Regions from separate parts of the Thermanaerothrix solaris genome, predicted to be linked through region 2. Evidence: riboswitches for the same ligand, from Rfam matches in the RefSeq annotation. Region 2 holds a riboswitch; the other holds the start of a gene.
The links. Region 2 has a riboswitch for S-adenosylmethionine ahead of metH (methionine synthase). Riboswitches for the same ligand answer to the same signal wherever they lie in the genome.

Region 1: it holds a riboswitch for S-adenosylmethionine, as region 2 does, so the genes downstream of both, metK (methionine adenosyltransferase) here and metH (methionine synthase) in region 2, are expected to answer to the same signal.

Annotation. Positions count from the first base shown of each region.
Region 1 covers NZ_JAUHMF010000001.1:1,432,643-1,442,172, reverse strand. The annotation lists gene QYE77_RS06650 (PTS galactitol transporter subunit IIC) at 1-865, shown strand, start outside; gene QYE77_RS06645 (cupin domain-containing protein) at 947-1,300, shown strand; gene QYE77_RS06640 (SufB/SufD family protein) at 1,378-2,367, opposite strand; gene QYE77_RS06635 (ABC transporter ATP-binding protein) at 2,364-3,122, opposite strand; SAM riboswitch class I at 3,337-3,461, shown strand; gene metK (methionine adenosyltransferase) at 3,553-4,779, shown strand; gene QYE77_RS06625 (FtsK/SpoIIIE family DNA translocase) at 4,835-7,231, opposite strand; gene QYE77_RS06620 (NUDIX hydrolase) at 7,265-7,753, opposite strand; gene QYE77_RS06615 (anti-sigma factor family protein) at 7,750-8,589, opposite strand; gene QYE77_RS06610 (RNA polymerase sigma factor) at 8,586-9,194, opposite strand; gene QYE77_RS06605 (DUF3054 domain-containing protein) at 9,196-9,530, opposite strand, start outside.
Region 2 covers NZ_JAUHMF010000001.1:75,775-85,304, reverse strand. The annotation lists gene QYE77_RS00370 (bifunctional homocysteine S-methyltransferase/methylenetetrahydrofolate reductase) at 1-1,707, opposite strand, end outside; gene metH (methionine synthase) at 1,715-5,254, opposite strand; SAM riboswitch class I at 5,320-5,437, opposite strand; gene QYE77_RS00360 (hypothetical protein) at 5,559-5,978, shown strand; gene selA (L-seryl-tRNA(Sec) selenium transferase) at 5,968-7,344, shown strand; gene QYE77_RS00350 (Xaa-Pro peptidase family protein) at 7,373-8,614, shown strand; gene QYE77_RS00345 (heme o synthase) at 8,681-9,530, opposite strand, start outside.

The DNA of each region.
Region 1 (9,530 bases), 1.4 Mb from region 2:
CCCTCACCTGACCTCGGCGCCCATCGTTCCGATTGCGATTGCCACAAACTGGGTAATCGAACGCATTCCTGGCCTGCGGGATGCTGAATGGGACACTGAAACCATTCGTAAGCGTCTCGGGGTTTTTGGCGAGCCTGTGATCCTGGGTTTGGTGATCGGGTTGGTTTTGGGTGCGATTGCGTTCTATAACGCTGGCGACTTCGTGACGGTATTGGCGAAGGTGCTGGGTGCGGGCATCAATCTGGCAGCGGTCATGCTCTTGCTGCCACGCATGGTCTCGATCCTAATGGAAGGCTTGATCCCGATTTCCGAATCAGCGCGTGAGTTCATGCAAAAGCGCGCAGGCGGGGATCGCGAGTTCTACATCGGCCTCGACTCGGCCATCTTGATCGGTCACCCGGCGGCGATTGCCAGTGCGCTGGTGCTTGTTCCGATTGCCATTTTGCTCAGCATCATCCTGCCTGGTAACCGCGTCATTCTCTTCGCCGACCTGGCCGTGATCCCGTTTGTGGTGGCAATGACGGCGCCGGTGATGCGCGGGAACGTGTTGCGCATCGTGATTGCAGGAACGATTACCCTGGCCATTGGTTTCTACATTGCCACCTCCATGGCGCCACTCTTCACCGCAGCGGCGGTTGCTTCCGGCTTTTCACTGCCTGAGGGTGCCGTACAAATTACCAGCATTGCGGATGGCTTCCTCTGGCCGCCGTTCCTGTTCGTCCGCACGGTGCAGGGTTTGGGTGCGTTAGGGTTGGTGGTATTGTTGGTCGTCCTGGCCGCAGCGTTCTTCTTCTTCCTGCGCAACACCAAGGCGTGGGAAGTGGCAGCGGGTGCTCCAGCCGAAGCCCCGGCCTCTGCTGATTAAACGCGTCTTTCCGCTTGAGTTCGAAAAAGGAAGCCCGGGAGCTCCCGGGCTTCCTGCTTATCACATTCACAGGAGGAAGCCATGGTCAAGAATAGTTTTCAAGTTGAAGCAAAACCGGTTTCAAATGGCATAAAGGTTTACAAACGGGTATTGATTTCAGCCGCAGAGGCTCCTCATTTTGCCATGCGCATGTTCACGATTGAGGTGGGTGGCAACATGCCCTTACATACCAATAGTGTTGAGCATGAACAATTTGTCATTCGTGGTAGAGCCAGGATTCGCATTGGTCAGGAGGTTTACGAAGTTGGGCCGGGGGATGTCGTTTTTATCCCAGCGGGTGTCCCTCACGATTACCAGAATATTGGCCAAGAGCCGTTTGAATTCATTTGCGTTGTTCCGAATCTGCCCGATGTGACGACGATTCTTTCGTCTTAACCCTATGTGTGTAGATCAGACCCTTTCCGTTCGCTGAACGATGCAATAACGCTGAGAGTGGTAAACCCTGCCTGGGTTTACCGCATCAGCCCACGGATGATCAGATCTACCGCTTCATCCTCGCTCAAGCCGCGTGCCATCAGCGTTTCTAGTTCCTTGCGGTTGACGGTGCCAATGGCGGCTTCGTGGGTTACCTGGGCCTGGTCATGGCGCACGATAACCAGGGGGTTGTTGCTGGCTTGAGCCTGCCCGCGCACAATTTCGGTGCAGTCCATATGCCCGCGCGCACCTGGGGCGTTGCCTTCGGTGATGGTATCTACGCGGCTTTGAGCCTTGTCCTGAACAGCAATGCGGGTGCGGGTCAGACCGCGGGCGCCGGCTCCATCTAAAGTGACCACCTCGCGCACGTGGATGGTATCGTCACCTTTCCCATAGGCTTTGGTGACCAGTTCGGCCACCCCATTTGCTCCCACACGGACCAGGTAATCCAGGCGTAGGTCACCCACCCGACCGCGGGTCAATGTAAAGGTGGTGGTAAAATGCCCGCCCTCTTCAACCAGTATTTCAGCCTTGGGGATAACCACCGTACCTCCATGCGGGCCATGGAAGTGCTCTTCGGAATAGGTCAGGCTGGCCTGACGACCGATCCGAATGCGCGCCTGCATTCGATGCTCAACCTTGATGGCGTTGGGAAACGAACAGTGAGCCAGAAAACGCACGTTTGCCTGTTCGCCAATGTCATACTCGGCCAGAATGTCCTGTTCCCCCTCGGCTGGCAAAAGACCGAAGCATAGATGGATCGGTTGGGCGAGATGGGTGTGAGGTTCCACCCAAATTCGAGCCCGGACGCCGTGCGGCAGGCTTTCGGCTTCAAAATGAACCCCAGGGATCTCATGAGCAACCAATACCTGATTGGCAGAAATCACCAGGGTGGCGACTTGGGGCAATTGAAGGGCGCTGGGGTCACCACCAGCCTGGCGGTAGGCTTCCATCATTGCATTTAACTCCCCCGCCCAGGCCGGGGCCGTATCACCGGAAGGTGAGGGAATACGAGCAACATGGGTCATGATTGACCCTCCTTGGGTTCTAACCCTAACTTCAGGGGTTCAGGTGGCGTGGGATGTAAACGGCAGTGATCTCGGTAAAAGCGGCGTGTTTCCTGGGGATCGCCCACGAAGGCAATGCTGCCCAGACACATCAAAGATGCACTGTCGCCGATCTCGGCGAGTTCATCGCGGTGGGTGATAAGTAAAATGGTGCATCCTTCATTTGCCATGCGACGGATCAGGCGCTCAATATCGGTCAAAGAGAGTGCGTCAATGCCCGAGTCGGGTTCATCCAATATGGCTAGACGTGGACGCATGGCATAAACGGCGGCCAATTCGATGCGTTTACGTTCGCCACCGGAAAGGGTTTTATCAACGGCGCGGTAGCCATATTGAGCTGGGGGGAGGGCAACGGCTTCGAGAGCTTCGATCACCCGTTGCCGATCCGGCTCTTTCATTCCCAGGCTAATGTATTTGCCCACCGGAATACCCTCAAAGCGTGCCGGCTCCTGCCAGGCCAGGGTGATCCCCAGGCGTGCCCGTTCCGAGAGGCTTAATCCTGTAATGTCACGTCCTTCAAAGAGGATCTGGCCATGGTCGGGGGTGTAGCCACTGCATCCCATGATGGTATACGCGAGGGTGGATTTCCCGGAACCGTTGAGGCCCAGCAGGACATGAATCTCACCCGGCTTCAAGGCCAGGTTAACGTGGTTAAGCAGTACCCGCCCCTCCCGGCTCAGGCATAAATCTTTTATCTCTAACAAATAAGGTTTCATGATCTTGTCTTTTTGTATAGAATTATTCTGAAATTAGAATGTAATCCAAAATAGATATTTCTACCAGTTCCATTTGTCTGATTAAGAGGGGCGATTTGTCACGGCTTTCGCGCCCTTAGTCCTGGAGTGGGAATAGCAATTACGAGATCATCCTTTACATTCACCCCGGGTTGTGATAATATACGGTCAACAATTGAATAGCCTTTTCAGGCACCTCTTATCCAGAGAGGCGGAGGGACCGGCCCGATGAAGCCTCGACAACCTGGATGTGTATGATGTGGGCGCGTACGCATCCAAGGTGCCAAGTCCGGCAGAAAGTAAATTTCTGGAAGATAAGAGGGCAGCCTACACAAGTGTAGTGATTGCCCCTCCTTATCCCAGAAGGGGCATTTTCTTTTTCTAAAACACTTTTTAGGAGGTAGATCAAAAAATGAACACGTCGTTTATGAACTCGCCTCGGTACCTGTTCACATCCGAATCGGTGACCGAGGGGCATCCTGATAAGATGTGCGATCAAATCAGCGATGCCGTGTTGGATGCCTGTCTGGCCCAGGACCCGTACTCCCGTGTGGCTTGCGAAACGGCGACCAAGACCGGCTTTGTCATGCTCTTGGGCGAAATTACCACCCGCGCCACGATTAACTTTGATCAGTTAGCGCGACGGGTGATCTTGGATATCGGTTATGATGATTCGAGTAAGTCGTTTGACGGTAATACCTGCGCGGTGCAGGTGGCGATCAGTCAGCAGTCCGGTGACATTGCCATGGGGGTGGATCAGGCTCTGGAAGCCAAAACTGGTGAGATGACCGATGCCGAGATCGAGAAAATCGGTGCCGGCGATCAGGGCATGATGTTCGGATATGCCTGTAATGAGACCCCGGTCTTGATGCCGATGCCAATCTACCTGGCGCATAAATTGACACGGCGGCTGGCGGAAGTGCGCAAAAATGGTACGTTGCCTTGGCTGCGTCCAGATGGAAAGTCCCAGGTGACGATTGAATATCATTACGGTAAGCCGGTACGAGTGCATACGGTGTTGATTAGCGCTCAGCATGCTCCGGACGTCACTCAGCAACAAGTGCGCGAAGCCATCATTGAACATGTCATTCTGCCCGTATTGCCATCCCACATGGTTGACCGCGAGATGAAAATTTATGTCAATCCCACCGGGCGATTTGTCATCGGTGGTCCGTTAGGGGATGCTGGCGTGACGGGGCGCAAGATCATCGTTGATACCTATGGCGGTATGGGACGGCATGGGGGTGGTGCTTTCAGCGGCAAGGACCCCACAAAGGTGGATCGCTCGGGCGCTTATGCAGCTCGCTACGTGGCCAAAAACATTGTCGCTGCCGGGCTGGCCGAGCGTTGTGAAATCCAGGTTGCCTATGCCATTGGCGTAGCCCGCCCGTTGAGCATCAACGTTGAAACGTTCGGCACGGGTGTCATTCCGGATGAAGATATTGTGCGCCTGGTTGAAACGTATTTTGACCTCCGTCCCGGCGCAATCATTCGCGATTTAGACCTGCGCCGTCCCATTTACCGCCAGGTTGCGGCCTACGGGCATTTTGGCCGTGATGATCTCGATCTGACCTGGGAACGCACGGATAAAGCCGAACTCCTGCGCGAGGCAGCGGGCATCAAAGTCGCGGCATCCTAAAAACGTAAACTTGTCTTTTATAAATGGCCGGTTGCAGTCCTCTGCAGCCGGTTTTTTAATCCTCAGCGGGCGGCGCTGCCGGCCCGTAATCCAACACTTCGCGAATGGGGGAGTTGGGTAGAGCGGGAGAGATAATTCCTCGTTCTTCCATGGCGTCAATCAGCCGGGCAGCGCGGGTATAACCGATGCGCAGTCGGCGCTGGAGCATGGTGACCGAGGCGCGTCCTTCGCGCCGTACCAGGTCAATGGCTTCCTGGAGCAGCGGATCGCCCCCCTCGGTGTCCCACAGTTCGCCTTGTTTGAGGGGAACGTGAGGGGGGAAGAGATCCACTGCCGTCTCACCGCTGGCGCTAGGCGAGGGGAGAGTCGTTTGCTGGGCAGCGGCAGTGCGCCAGTAATCCACCAACCGCTGTATCTCGGCTTCAGAGACAAACGTACCCTGAAGCCGCACGGGGGCAGCGGCATCCGGAGCCTGGAAGAGCATATCACCGCGCCCGAGCAAGCGTTCTGCGCCGGGTTGATCGAGAATGACGCGGCTGTCTATCGAAGAAGCAACCGCAAAGGCAATTCGGGCCGGAAAGTTGGCCTTGATCAAACCGGTGACCACATCCACTGAGGGGCGTTGGGTGGCCAGGATGAGGTGGATTCCGGTTGCCCGTGCCAGTTGCGCCAGACGGGTAATACTGCGTTCGGTTTCATCTGGCGCCAACATCATCAGATCGGCCAGTTCGTCAATCACGGCGACCAAATAAGGTAGCGGGGGTGAATGACGGGCATTGTATTCCTGTAAGTTGCGCACCCCTACCTGGGCAAATTTGTGATAGCGGGCATCCATCTCGCGCTGTAACCACTGCAAGGCGCCGATCACGCGCTCGGTGTCCACCACCACCGGCGTCAAGAGGTGGGGGATGCCATTGTATCCAGTCAATTCAACCCGCTTTGGGTCAACCAGCACCAGTCGTAAATCGGCCGGGGTGTTGTGAAGCAGGAGACAGGTGAGGATAGCATTGACGCATACGGATTTGCCCGAGCCAGTGGTACCGGCGATCAGTAAATGCGGCATGGTCGCCAAGTCGGCAGCAACCGGACGCCCAGCCACATCTTTGCCCAGGGCAAAGCGCAGGGGTGAGCGTAGACGCTTGAACGCCTCACTCTCGATTACCTCGCGGAGGGCTACGCGACTGACTTCTACGTTTGGCACCTCGATGCCCACATAATGTTTGCCCGGCACAGGTGCTTGGATGCGGATACGAGGTGCGGCTAATGCCAGCGCCAAATCATCGGCGAGCGACACAATGCGGCTGACACGCACACGGGTGCGCCCGCTGCGGGTTTCGATAAAATCCGGTTCGACGCCAAAACGGGTGACGGTAGGGCCGTGGGAGATGTCCACCACATGGGCCGGGGCGCCAAACGAGGCCAGGGTTTCCTCAATGATTTTGGCGCGCTCATGATCCAGGTTATCCTGGGCGGCGGCGGGAGTGGGAGGATCAAGAATCTGATCTAAGGCCGGCAATGCCCAGGGCGAGGGTGGTGGTTGTGAATCGGTTAGCGATGTCGGCTCGGTAGCGGTTGTTGCGGGAAGAGTGGGGGTAGAAGATGAGGGGGACTCACTGGTGGTGGATTCGGCTGATGTGCGACGTGTTCGGGTGGACGTGGCTCGAGGTTGTGACCGCCCGGGCAGGGGCTGGAACTCAGGAGGGAGGTCTTCGGTGACTTTTTGAGATGTCGGTGCAGTTATTGCTGGGCGATGGGCTGAGGGTTTTAAGCGTTTGGCAACGACGGATTGCCAGGTTTTCACCACGAACTTAGCCCATTCGGTGAGTGAGGTGTCTGTGATCAACATGATGCCAAAACACAGCCATCCCAATAGGACGACCATGGTGCCGGCTTGACCAAGGGCGCCAAGGAGCGCGGCAAGCGTGGCTTGACCTAACCATCCGCCTCCCTTTCCCTGATTGACCAGGCCGGGGCCACTGCCGCTGAGCCAGTGCAACCAGGTTAACAGGTTCCAATAGAGCAATCCCAAACCGATCAGGCGGGGGGTGGAGGGCAACGGAAGGCGCTCGACGCGGCGTAGAATCAGCCAGATGCCGGAAATTATCATCGCGAAGGGTACTGCAAGGCTTCCCCAACCCAGAAATCGGCGCAGGGCACTGAGAACAGCCCGGCTCACCGTTCCATTTTGAGATGAGATCAGGCTTAAGAAGAGGGCTAGGCCGGTTAAGGTTAGGAGGACGCCAAGCGCATCGAGTTTATGCTCGGGAGAGATCCGGTTCCATAGATATTGCAGGCGGGCAAGGAGCCGCGGTGGATTGCCCGGCGTTGTGGCGCCTGGTTTTCGCCGCACAGCGGTCCGTGCCTTTGGTTGAGCCCCACGCAGACGCGAAGGTTGCTCCCCAGGCCGGCCCTTGCGCGAGGATGGCTTACGGGTCTTGGCTTGTGGACTCATACATGCCTAAACCGGGTGAACTCTCTGTTTTATTTATTCTACCCCAAGGGCGCGGCGAGTAGCCCGAAATGCCAGCGGAGGTAGTTGTTCACGGGCAAAGAAGCCTACCCGGTCGGCGTCATCACCGGGCCGTAGCGTGCCACCGATGCGTTTAGCGCGGTACACAATGACAATATCGGCACCCCGTTCGTGCTCACGCCCGCTGATAACCTCCACCAAGCCGGTCACCTGAACCTCTAAGCCGGTCTCTTCAAAGGTCTCGCGCTCGGCAGCACGGGCGGGGTCTTCGCCGGCATCCACAAAACCTGCCGGTAGCGTCCAATAGCCTTGATAAGGTTCGTTGACGCGGCGCGTGAGCAGGATTTTACCTTCTTCTTCCACAATTGCCGCTGCGGCAACTTTAGGGTCGGCAAAGTAAATCCATCCACATTCAGGGCAGGTGGGGCGTTCCTGTCCGAACAAGTAACGGGAGACCACCGGAACTCCACAGTAGGGACAAAATCGAATCGGGCGTTGGTTCATTGGGAGCGCAACCTCCGGATCAGGACCACCATCCCTAAAATGAAAGCCAGCCCAATCAGTCCGCCTTGAAGCAGGCGTTTGAACGAGGTTGGGAAAACAAAGGGGCTTTCGCGCTCGGGGGTTGGGGTAGGAGTAACAAAGTATATTTTACCCCGCTCTTCTGGTGCAGGTAGTCCCAAGACGGGATTAAGTGCTTGGGGGGAAGGTACAGTTAGAGCGCGTACCTCAGGCGTGGGTTGCGGGGTAGCGAGTAGCGGAGCGGGTGTTGGGGTGAGTTGTGACGGCGGCGCAGGGGGCGTTGTCTCTGGTGCATATCCCTTGAATGGTGTGCTGGTATCCCCGGCTCCTCCGCCCATGCCACCGAATCCCTCGCCGCCGCCCCCACCCATACCAATCGCCGGTGATGGGGGCCCGCCCCAATAAACGACGACCGCGGTTGCAGTGGGTTGGGCCGCACTCATGGCTTCCGGCTGGGCAGCGGAAAGGAGAGGGTGTGCGGTAGGGCCAGCACTACCTATGGGCAAAAATTCTATTAACACAGCGACAATGACCAGAAATACCGCTAGCGCCGGTGCCAGTTGCCAGATGAAGAAGGGGCGCGGTTTAGGTGCGGGCGCTCCTGCCATTGCCAGTGTTAACGTGAAGTTGCGCGGAACTCTGCGACGCGGCGCGTGGCGTAGCACGTGCCGGGTCTGACGCAAACTGTGCCAAGCCTCACGAACCTCAGGACGCGTTCGTAGCCATTCCTCCACCTGCCGACGTTCACGTTCGCCAAGTTGTCCATCTAGGTAGGCGGAGAGACGTTCCCATTCTTTGAGAGAGAGTCGCGTCTTCATGCCATTTCCTCTTTACCTAGACGAAAGCGGGTGGGTAATAGTTCCGCAAATCCGGCCAGGCAATCACGCAGGCGGAGGCGAGCACGCGCCAGGCGGCTTTTGATCGTGCCCAGGGGTTTACCCAGCGCCTGGGAAACTTCGCTGTAGTCGTATCCTTCTATATCTACCATAATGACCACAGCCCGAAAGTCTTCTGGGAGTTCCTGTAAACAGTGGGTGATAGCGTGTTCGAGCTCACGCATTTGAATTTCTTCTTCAGGCGAGAGGTGGTTATCGGCCAACCAGGCGGGGGATTCGATTTCCTCGTCTTCGCGGTTGAGCGGCTCGAGCGCGATAGTGGGACGGCGTTTCCGCCGCCGCAATTCATCGTAGCAGGCATTGGTCACCATGCGCATAACCCAGGCGCGGAACGAGCCCCCGCGGTAGGATTTAAGACTGCGGTATGCCGCGATAAAAGCGGTCTGAGTCACATCGGCGGCCGCATCAGGGTCGTTTAGCATGCGGTAGGCCAGATTATAGGCACTATCCTGGTAGGTCAACACCAAGTGGTTGAACGCTTCCAGGTCACCTTCTAAAGCGCGGCTAATGTATGCGGCTTCGTCCATCCTAAACCTTTCTTGCACGGAGCAGGAGAGCAGCGATTGCGCGCCAGATGGCCAGGGTGACGCCAGTTGTCGCTATTAGTACCAGAACAAACAGCGGAATCACGGGGGTTTGCAGCCAAAAACCGCGCAGCCATGCGGCTAGAGGAACGGCGAGAAGAACAGCCCAAAGGGTACGTACGCTTACCCCAAAGCGACTGGCATATGAGGTATGGTAAAGCCCCAACGGCAGGGCGCTCAATGCCCAGCCAATAAGTAGCGGGATATATGTGGTGAGCCAGCGCGGAGAGAGCAGGGAAATCCCATGGGTGACTTCCCCGACCAGCGTTACCCCGAGCA
Region 2 (9,530 bases):
TTGTCGGATCGCATGCGGAATAGTGATACCTGGCACCTCATGATGTAGGAAGGCCGCATGTCGCTCACTCACCAGGGGCAGAATCCCGATTAAAACAGGTACATTCAGCCCGCCTAACACCTCATGAATATACCCCAGAAACGCGCGCGCAGCTTCAGGATCAAAAATGGGTTGGGTCATGATAAAGTCGGCTCCCGCACGCAGTTTTCGCCGCAGATTTTTTATTTCTGCCTCTGGGTCTGGAGGATTTAGATTGAGTGCACAGCCCACAAAGAACGATGTGGGTTGGCCGATATCCATGCCCGCATGATCAACACCGGTATTAAAACCTTGTTTGATCAACTTAATTAGCCCTGAGGGCACCAAATCGTAGTTATCCATGGCGTTGGGATAATCCCCAATCGCCGTTGGGTCACCCATGACTACAAACACATTACGTACCCCTAACGCATGGGCTGCCAACAGGTCCCCTTGAACACGGAGGAGATTCCGCCCACGGGTAGGAAAGTGCAAGACGGTTTCTACACCCACCTCTTCTTGAATAAGACGGCAAACAGCCCAAGGGCTCATCCGCATCCGCGCCATTGGGCTATCCGCTACATTGATGACATCCACACCGGCTTCATTCAACAACCGCACCCCAGCGAGCAATTTTTGTGTGGAAAGCCCGCGCGGAGGGTCCACCTCGGCAGCAATGACAAATTTTCCCTCTGCCAGACGTTGGGCCAACCGCGTTGGTTGTTGCACCCCTCCGATGCCTTCCTCGCGTTCGACAATGGTAATACTGAGACCGTTCTCGTAAGTGGTGAGATCTGTTTCCTGCAATTTCTTATTCATGGCTGCAATGTGCTCGGGCGTTGTTCCACAGCACCCACCCACTACCGCAGCCCCAGCCTTCCAAAAGGCTACTGCATAATCGCCGAAATAGTCGGGAGCCGCTGGGTACATGATGCGATCCCCCATGCGTTCCGGCCACCCCGCATTAGGTTTAACCCAATATCGTCCTTCGGGAACGGCAGAGCGCATCTGTTTGAGGATGCGAAGCAACTGATTGGGACCTCCCGAGCAATTGATCCCGATCACATCGGCGCCGGATTCGTGAATATATCGGGCGACTCGTATCGGGTCATCACCCAACAAGGTGCGATCATCGCGGGTAAAGGTGACCGAAGCCACCACCGGCACTTCAGGGTCAATCTCTCGCGCCGCCAGCACTGCTTCACGCACCTCATAAAGATCAGCCATAGTCTCAATAACGATAAAATCCACCCCTGCCGCAACCAGGGCTTCAATCTGCTCCCGAAATGCCGTCCGCGCTTGTTCGGGTTGCACCCGCCCGAATGGCGCTAAGCGTACCCCTAATGGCCCCACATCCCCGGCGATCAACACCTGATGTGAGGACGATGAAATCACCTGCCGCGCAATATCAACCGCCGCCTTATTTAGGCGTGAAACCTGGCCCTCTAAACCATGCTGGGCCAGTTTATAACGGTTGGCACCAAAGGTGTTGGTGAGAATAATCTGAGCACCTGCTTCCACATACTCGCGATGAATATCAGCTACCAAATTCGGCTTTTGTAGATTTAGCAGATCAAAGCATTCCTCAAATTTGACCCCTCGCTGATTGAGTAATGTTCCCATCGCCCCATCGGCTAGAATCGGGCGTCCTTGGGAAGAAAGCCATTCAAAAAACGCCTCTCGTCTCATCCGCAACCTACCCCTCTTGAGCCCGCATCAATTGCTCAATACGGCTCTCACCGATATTGAAATATTTAGCCTGAGGATGGTGGACAATAATGGCAGCCGTGGACTGCTCTGGCACCAGTTGATACGCCGCCGTTAGACTCATCCCTAGTTCTGTTTCTGCCGGAAGCAATTCAAACACTTTGCGATGATCGGCTAAATCGGGGATCGCCGGATATCCCCATGAATACCGCTTTCCTTGATCCGGAGCCAATCCTAACTCGCGCCGAATATGGCGATGGAGGTATTCCGCCGTTGCTTCTGCCATCTGCACAGCTAAGCCGTGAGTAAAATACGCCTCTGTATAAAGCCCCTGGGATTGCAGTCGTTCAACTCGCTCAGTAGCCATTTGTCCCACGGTAACGATTTGGAATGCAACAACGTCCATAATCCCAGAATCCACCGGCGCAAAATAATCCGCCAGGCAAAGAAATTCACCCATACTTTGGCGTGGGAAGGTGAAACGCATCATTTCTTCGGGCGAGCCGGCTTGCACGCTGGCCGGATCATAAATGATCAAATCGTTTCCATCCGCTTGAGCTGGCCAGTAGCCATAAATCCCCTGGGGTTTAAGCCAGCCTTCGACCAGAGCCTCGCGGCGCATTGCGTCTAATCTGGCTTCATAGTCCGCCAACAGGCGTTCCCAGGCTTCACCGTGGGTGTTCTTCGCTCCCCATGAAAGCCGGAACAATTCGTTTTTTGATAAGCATTGGAAGACGCTTTCCAAGGGCATTTGACGCACCACCCGTACACCCCAAGTGGGCGGGCGCGGAATGCGTTCAATCAGTGGCACATTCGAACGGCGCACACCAGCCCGTGCTGTGGATGGTACTTGCCGTCCCAGTTCCATCTCTGCCTCGGCGCGAATACGTGCAAGCAGACGCTGGCGCGCTTCGGGTTCCATTAGTGCATCCATGGTTTCCAGACCCTCAAAGGCATCTTTACAGTAAAAGACGCCCGGCTCATAAAACTCACCGCTCTCGGTCTGCAAGATGCGCCGTCCGAAGCGCGGGTTAATCGCCGCCCCGCCGATCAGCACCGGGAACTTCAAGCCGCGGCGATGAAGTTCATTGACGATCAAGGGCATCTGCCGACTGGTAGAAACCAACAAAGCACTTAGGCCAATAGCATCGGCTTGAACTTCTACGGCCTTAGAAATGATCGTTTCAGCCGGCACCTGTTTGCCCAGATCAATCACCTCATAGCCGTTATTGGATAAAATGGTCTTAACCAGGTTTTTACCGATATCATGGACATCACCGTAAACAGTCGCCAGAACCATGCGCCCCTTACTGACACCCTCTTTGCGTTCCAAATAACGCTCTAGATGAGAAACTGCTTTTTTCATCACCTCTGCTGACTGCAACACAAACGGCAGGATCAATTCGCCACTTCCAAATTTGTCCCCCACTTCTTTCATCGCGGGTAAAAGCACCTGATTCAAAATCTGCACAGCAACCTCATGCTGTGAGCGCGGCGCCTCTCGCTGAATGATCTCATCAATATCCTGTTCAACCCCCTCTTTTTGACGATGCAAAATACGCCAATGCAAGCGTTGCTCGGGAGTTTTCTCCCCTAGTGCACTTTGTTCGCTCTCGCGCTTTTCGGTCCCCTCGGCAGCAGTGCTCTCCATAAAGCTAATAAAACGCTGCAAGGCTTCCGGATGACGATTGAAGATCACATCCTCAGCCAGCCGGCGTTCTTCCTCCGGTATCTCAGCATAAGGCTTGATGTGAGCCGGATTGACAATTGCCATATCCAACCCAGCCTGCACGGCATGATAAAGCATCACGCTATTCAACACCGCGCGCGCTCGCGGCGCTAAGCCAAAGGACACATTACTGATCCCCAAGGATGTTAACACACCAGGAAGTTCGGCCTTGATGAGACGAATACCTTCAAGGGTTTCAATCGCCGAACGGGCAAACTCCGGATCCCCCGTTGCCAACGTGAAGGTCAGCGCATCAAACACCAAATCCTGCGGACGTAAGCCGTGCTCCTCAACGGCGATCTGGTAAATGCGCTTAGCCACGGCCAGTTTGTTTTCAGCGGTCTTTGCCATGCCGTTCTCATCTATGGTCAGGACGATCACGGCGGCATTATAGCGCTTGGCTAACTCAAAGACGCGATCTGCCTTTGCTCGCCCCCCTTCCAGATGCGTCGAGTTCAACATACACCGTCCGGGGGCGGTTTTAAGCGCCACTTCCATGACTTCAGGCTCGGTGGTATCAATCACCAACGGCACCCGCACAAGCGGAGCAAGGCGTTTGATCACCTTGCGCATCGTCTCTGCCTCATCGCCGCGCTCGGTAAGGGCAACACAAATGTCTAGCGCATGTGCCCCGCTGTTGACTTGCTGGCGCGCCAAAGTCAAAATTTCGTCATAACGCTCCTCAAGAATCAATTGCTTGAATTTCTGACTCCCCTGCGTGTTCAGGCGTTCCCCGATCAGAAAGGGTTTGGGCTCCTGGAGCATTGGCATTGCCTGGATCGCCGAGGCCAACTGAGGAATGTTCAAGATTGGGCGTGGAGGCGCCGGACGCCGTCCCAGACGCTCTATCAAACGCTTGAGGTGCGCGGGGGTCGTGCCGCAACAACCGCCGACAACGTTGATGTGATACTTTTCGACAAATTCGGCCAGTTCCTCGGCAAAATGCTCTGGCTCCAGCGGGTAAACCGCCTGGCCGTCCACATTAAGCGGCAAGCCCGCATTCGGGATACACGAAACCGGTAGGCTGGAATGTTCCCCCAAATAACGGATAGGCTCACGCATATAATCCGGCCCGGTGGAGCAATTGAGACCAATCACGTCCACCGCTAAACCTTCCAGAATTGCCAGTACAGCAGAGATATCTGTCCCTAACAACATGCGCCCGGTGGTATCTAACGTCACCTGGGCTTGAATCGGGAGATAAATGCCGGTTTCCTCAAACGCTTTCTGAATCCCCAAAATGGCCGCCTTAACCTCCAGAATGTCCTGAGAGGTCTCGATCAAAAGTACATCCACCCCGCCACGGATCAACCCAACAGCCTGCTCTCGAAACACATCCACCAATTCGTCAAAACTAATGTTGGAAAGTTCGGGGTCATCCATCGAGGGCAATTTTCCCGTCGGTCCCATCGAGCCGGCCACAAAGCGCGGATACCCCTCGGTACTATACTCATCAGCAAGCCGTCGGGCCAGTTGAGCCGCTCGTTGATTGATTTCGATCACTTTATCTTGCAATCCATATTCTGCCAGGGTTATCCGATTTGAACGGAACGTGCAGGTTTCAATGACGTCCACACCTACATCCAAAAATGACCTATGAACCTGCTCCACCGCTTGTGGGTAGGTAATCACCAGGTAATCGTTACACCCAAAATACCGTTCACCCCCAAAGTGCTCTGGGGTCAGGTTCATTTTTTGCAAATTGGTGCCCATAGCACCATCATAAATCAGCACCCGCTCGCCCAGAGCATCCAGATAACGCCGATTTGTGAACTTGCGATGTGTGTGTTGTTCGTTCATAGGAACTCCTCACGCTAATAAAAAAGCCTCTCTGGATAAGAGAGGCCTTGATGGCAAGAAACAGGCTCTCATCTTCCAGAGTTGCCGCGATCTCGCGGGCTCTGCCGGAATTGGCACCTGCTGAGATCTTCAGCGGTTGCCGAGGCTTCATCGGGCCGGTCCCTCCACCTCTCTGGATGAGCGCCAGAGAACGGCTCTGGCTATTTAATTGTTGCAGCGAATTCTACTACAAAACTCCTTATTTGCAAGGTCTAAACGTTAACTCGAAGTGCGTTATAATCTTTTCGGAGAAGGAGTTTAAGACGTGAATCGAAGTCAACAATTCCCCCCTTTCTCTGAGATTTTCGTACCTTTTCTTATCTTAGGCGCGTTAGGATTAGGTGGATTAACCCTGGTGATCACCCAAACGTTACCCACACTACTACCGCGGTGGTTATTCTTTTTCTTGAGCACTCTGGGGGTCACCGGAATTGCACTTCCCATCGTCTATTTTCTGAATTGGCGCTTTTCCTCAAGCAACTCACTACCCTCAACAGGTACTCTCGTCCGCGAGGCCCTGTGGATGGGCATTATCTTTGATTTACTCGCCTGGTTGCAATTGGAACGGGTTCTTACCCTCACGTTAGGCATGATCTTATTCTTAGGTGTTTTCATTCTTGAATTCTCGCTCCGCCTTATTGAACGCGCGCAATGGCGCCCTCATGATACCCCACATGACTCCTGACCCACGCCAAATTCCTTCTGTAGATCAATTGCTCCATTTATCTACAACCGCTTGGCTTATCGAATCGTTCGGTCGCACGATGACCTTAAAAGCCCTGCGGGAGACGCTAAACACCCTGCGTAATAATCTTATCCATGGGAAAATCGTTGATCTCACCCCTGAGTCCATCCTAACCCAGGCCCAGAACTTGCTCAATACCTGGTTTACCCTCTCGCTCAAGCCGGTGATCAATGCTACCGGAGTCATCCTGCACACAAATTTGGGACGTGCCCCTCTAAGTCCCAGCGCCCTGCAAGCCATCTCCCATATTGCACCGGGATACTGCAACCTGGAATTTGACCTCGAGACCGGACGCCGGGGATCGCGAAACCTCCATGCCACCCAATTGCTAATTCAACTGACCGGTGCAGAAGACGCTCTGGTGGTCAACAACAACGCGGCTGCCGTTTTGCTCGTGCTCAGCGCATTAGCAGCACGGCGGAATGTTCTCGTCGCCCGCTCCCAACTTATCGAAATTGGAGGTGGCTTTCGCATCCCCGAAATTCTACACCAATCCCGAGCGCGCTTGATTGAGGTCGGTACTACTAACCGCACTAGGATTGAGGACTTCGAAAGAGCGTTGCAAGAGAGTGGGGCCGCCTTAATCCTTAGGGCTCATCACTCCAACTTTCGAATCATCGGTTTCACCGAAGAACCCGACCTAACTGAGTTAGCGAATCTGGCCCACCGTTATCAGATCCCGCTTGTAGATGACCTGGGATCTGGCGCCTTGGTGGATACCGCCAAATATGATCTGACACATGAACCTATGGTTCAAGAATCCCTGGCTGCCAACGCCGATTTGGTGTGCTTTTCGGGTGATAAACTGCTTGGCGGGCCCCAAGCCGGGATCATCCTGGGACGCAAAGATTTGCTCGAAAAAATCAAACGCCATCCCCTCGCGCGCGCGGTACGGGCTGACAAGATCACACTGGTTGCTCTCTCTGCGACCCTGCTGCACTATTTAAAGGGTGATTGGGAGCAAGCCATCCCCGTCTGGCACATGATTGCCCAATCCGCCGAAACCCTTAAGGCCAGAGCCAATCGCTGGCAAGCCGCTCTACAGGTAGGGAGCGTAATTGAGAGTCGTTCTACGATTGGCGGGGGCAGTCTCCCCGGCGAAACCCTGCCCACATATGTGCTTGCGCTTGGAGTGAAGTCTCCTTCTCAGGCTCTCAAATGGCTACGCCATCGCCCTTATCCTATTGTCGCACGCATTGAAAATGACCATATCGTTTTAGACCCCCGCACAGTATTGGAAGAACAGGAAGACATTCTATTGCGTGAATTACGTCAATTGCTGACGCAGATAAAGCCATCGTTATAACCCAAACCTACAATCTCAGGAGACTACCATGAAGCGCGACCTCGATCAATTGATGCATGCCTACCAGGTAGATGCGCTGTGGATCATGGGGCCAACCACACACAACCCCGCCATGCGCTATTTCACCGGTGACGCCTCGCTCACCAGCACTGATCTGTTCAAGCGGCGCGACCAGCCGCCCTTGCTTTTCTATCGCTCAATGGAGCGTGATGAGGCGGCTAAGTCGGGTCTAACCACTCGTTGCTATGATGAGTATCCTTACAAGACATTCTATGAGCAGGCCAGTGGAGATGTTGCCCAGGCATCGGCTTTGCGTTTCCAAAAAATCTTAACCGACCTCGGCTTAGACCATGGTCGCATTGCCTTATATGGGAAGATTGAGTTCGGGCCGCAGTTCGATTTAACCCAACGCTTACAACAATTGTTGCCCGCGGTAGAATTCCTTGGCTTCTCTGAAGATCCCATTCTGCTTTCGGCCATGATGACGAAGGACGAAAATGAGATCAAGCGAATCGAGCGTATGGGCCAGATCACCACATGGGTCGTTGCCCAAACCGCCGATTTTCTTTCCCATCATCGCGCTAAAAACGGCGTTTTGATCAAACCGGACGGCAACCCATTGACCATCGGCGAGGTTAAGCGGAAGATCAATCTATGGTTGGCTGAACAGGGTGTGGACAACCCCGAAGGCACCATTTTTGCTATTGGACGCGACGCGGCAGTCCCTCACAGCACCGGTAACCCTGATGACGTGCTTCGCCTGGGCGAGACCATTGTCTTTGATATTTTCCCTTGTGAGGCTGGTGGCGGTTACTATTATGATTTCACTCGCACCTGGTGCTTGGGATACGCAACCGACGAAGCTCTGAAACTTTATGAGCAAGTACTCTCGGTATATCACCAGATTACTCAGGAACTGAAACCCAATACGTTCTTCAAGACCTATCATGATCGCACATGCGAATTGTTTGAAGCCATGGGGCACCCCACCGTGCGCACCGATCCGACCACCCAGAAAGGCTATGTCCACAGTCTCGGTCATGGGCTGGGATTACACGTGCATGAGTATCCGGTTAGTGGTGCTTATGCCAAAGAATCGCGCGATATTCTTGTCCCCGGGACGGTCTTCACCATTGAGCCGGGGCTATATTACCCAGAAAAGGAGATGGGAGTTCGCTTAGAAGATACCTACGCTGTACTACCTAACGGTGAAATCACCCGATTAGCCGAATATCCTCTTGACCTGGTCATTCCAATTCAAGAAGCGTGACGGGAAGAGAGCGAGTTCTTGGGGCGCTCAAGATAGCGGATCCTGGTCCTGAGCGCCCCTTTCCCTCTAAACCAGGACATCCACAACCAATGCCAAAAAGATTAATGCAAGGTACATGCTAGACATGCGATACATCTGGTAAGCCGGGCGATTGCCGGGCATGCGCAAAACCCGCCAAGCGGCGTAAATCAATCCTCCCCCTAGAACCAATGCAATCAACAAAAAAAGGTGACCAGTCAGGTTTAAAAGGGGCATCAACAACGTCAAGGCCACCAATTGTAAAGTGTAGATGAAAATCTGCCGTCGCGTTGTTTGCTCGCCCAGTACTACTGGTAACATCGGAATCCCAGCCCGGGCATAATCCTTCCGCCGCACCAGTGCCAATGCCCAGAAATGTGGCGGCGTCCAAAGGAAGATAATCGCGAACAAAAAAAGCGCCGGCACCTGAAGATCGTTCGCTACCGCAGCCCATCCTACTAGCGGTGGAATAGCGCCAGCCCCGCCACCGATCACAATATTCTGAGGTGTAGCAGGTTTCAACCAAAGGCTGTAAATCCCCACATAGTAGATCATCCCTGCCAACGCTAAAAGCGCGGTAAGCAGATTAACCATAATCGCTAACATAAAAAAGGCAACCCAACAGGCCGCTATCCCATAGGCCAGACCTTGGGCTGGGGTAATAATGCCGGCTGGTATTGGACGCTTGGCCGTTCGCTGCATCCGCTTATCGGCTTCGCGATCAATATATTGGTTGATGGCGCTCGCTCCCCCTGCCGCCAGCGCTCCCCCAAAAAGGGTCCAGAAGGTCAAACGAGCGTCCGGTATCCCTTTTGCAGCTAACACCATGCCCGTATACGTTGTGACCAAAAGAAGCGCCACAATTACCGGTTTGTTTAGGAGAAAATAAGCCTTCAAA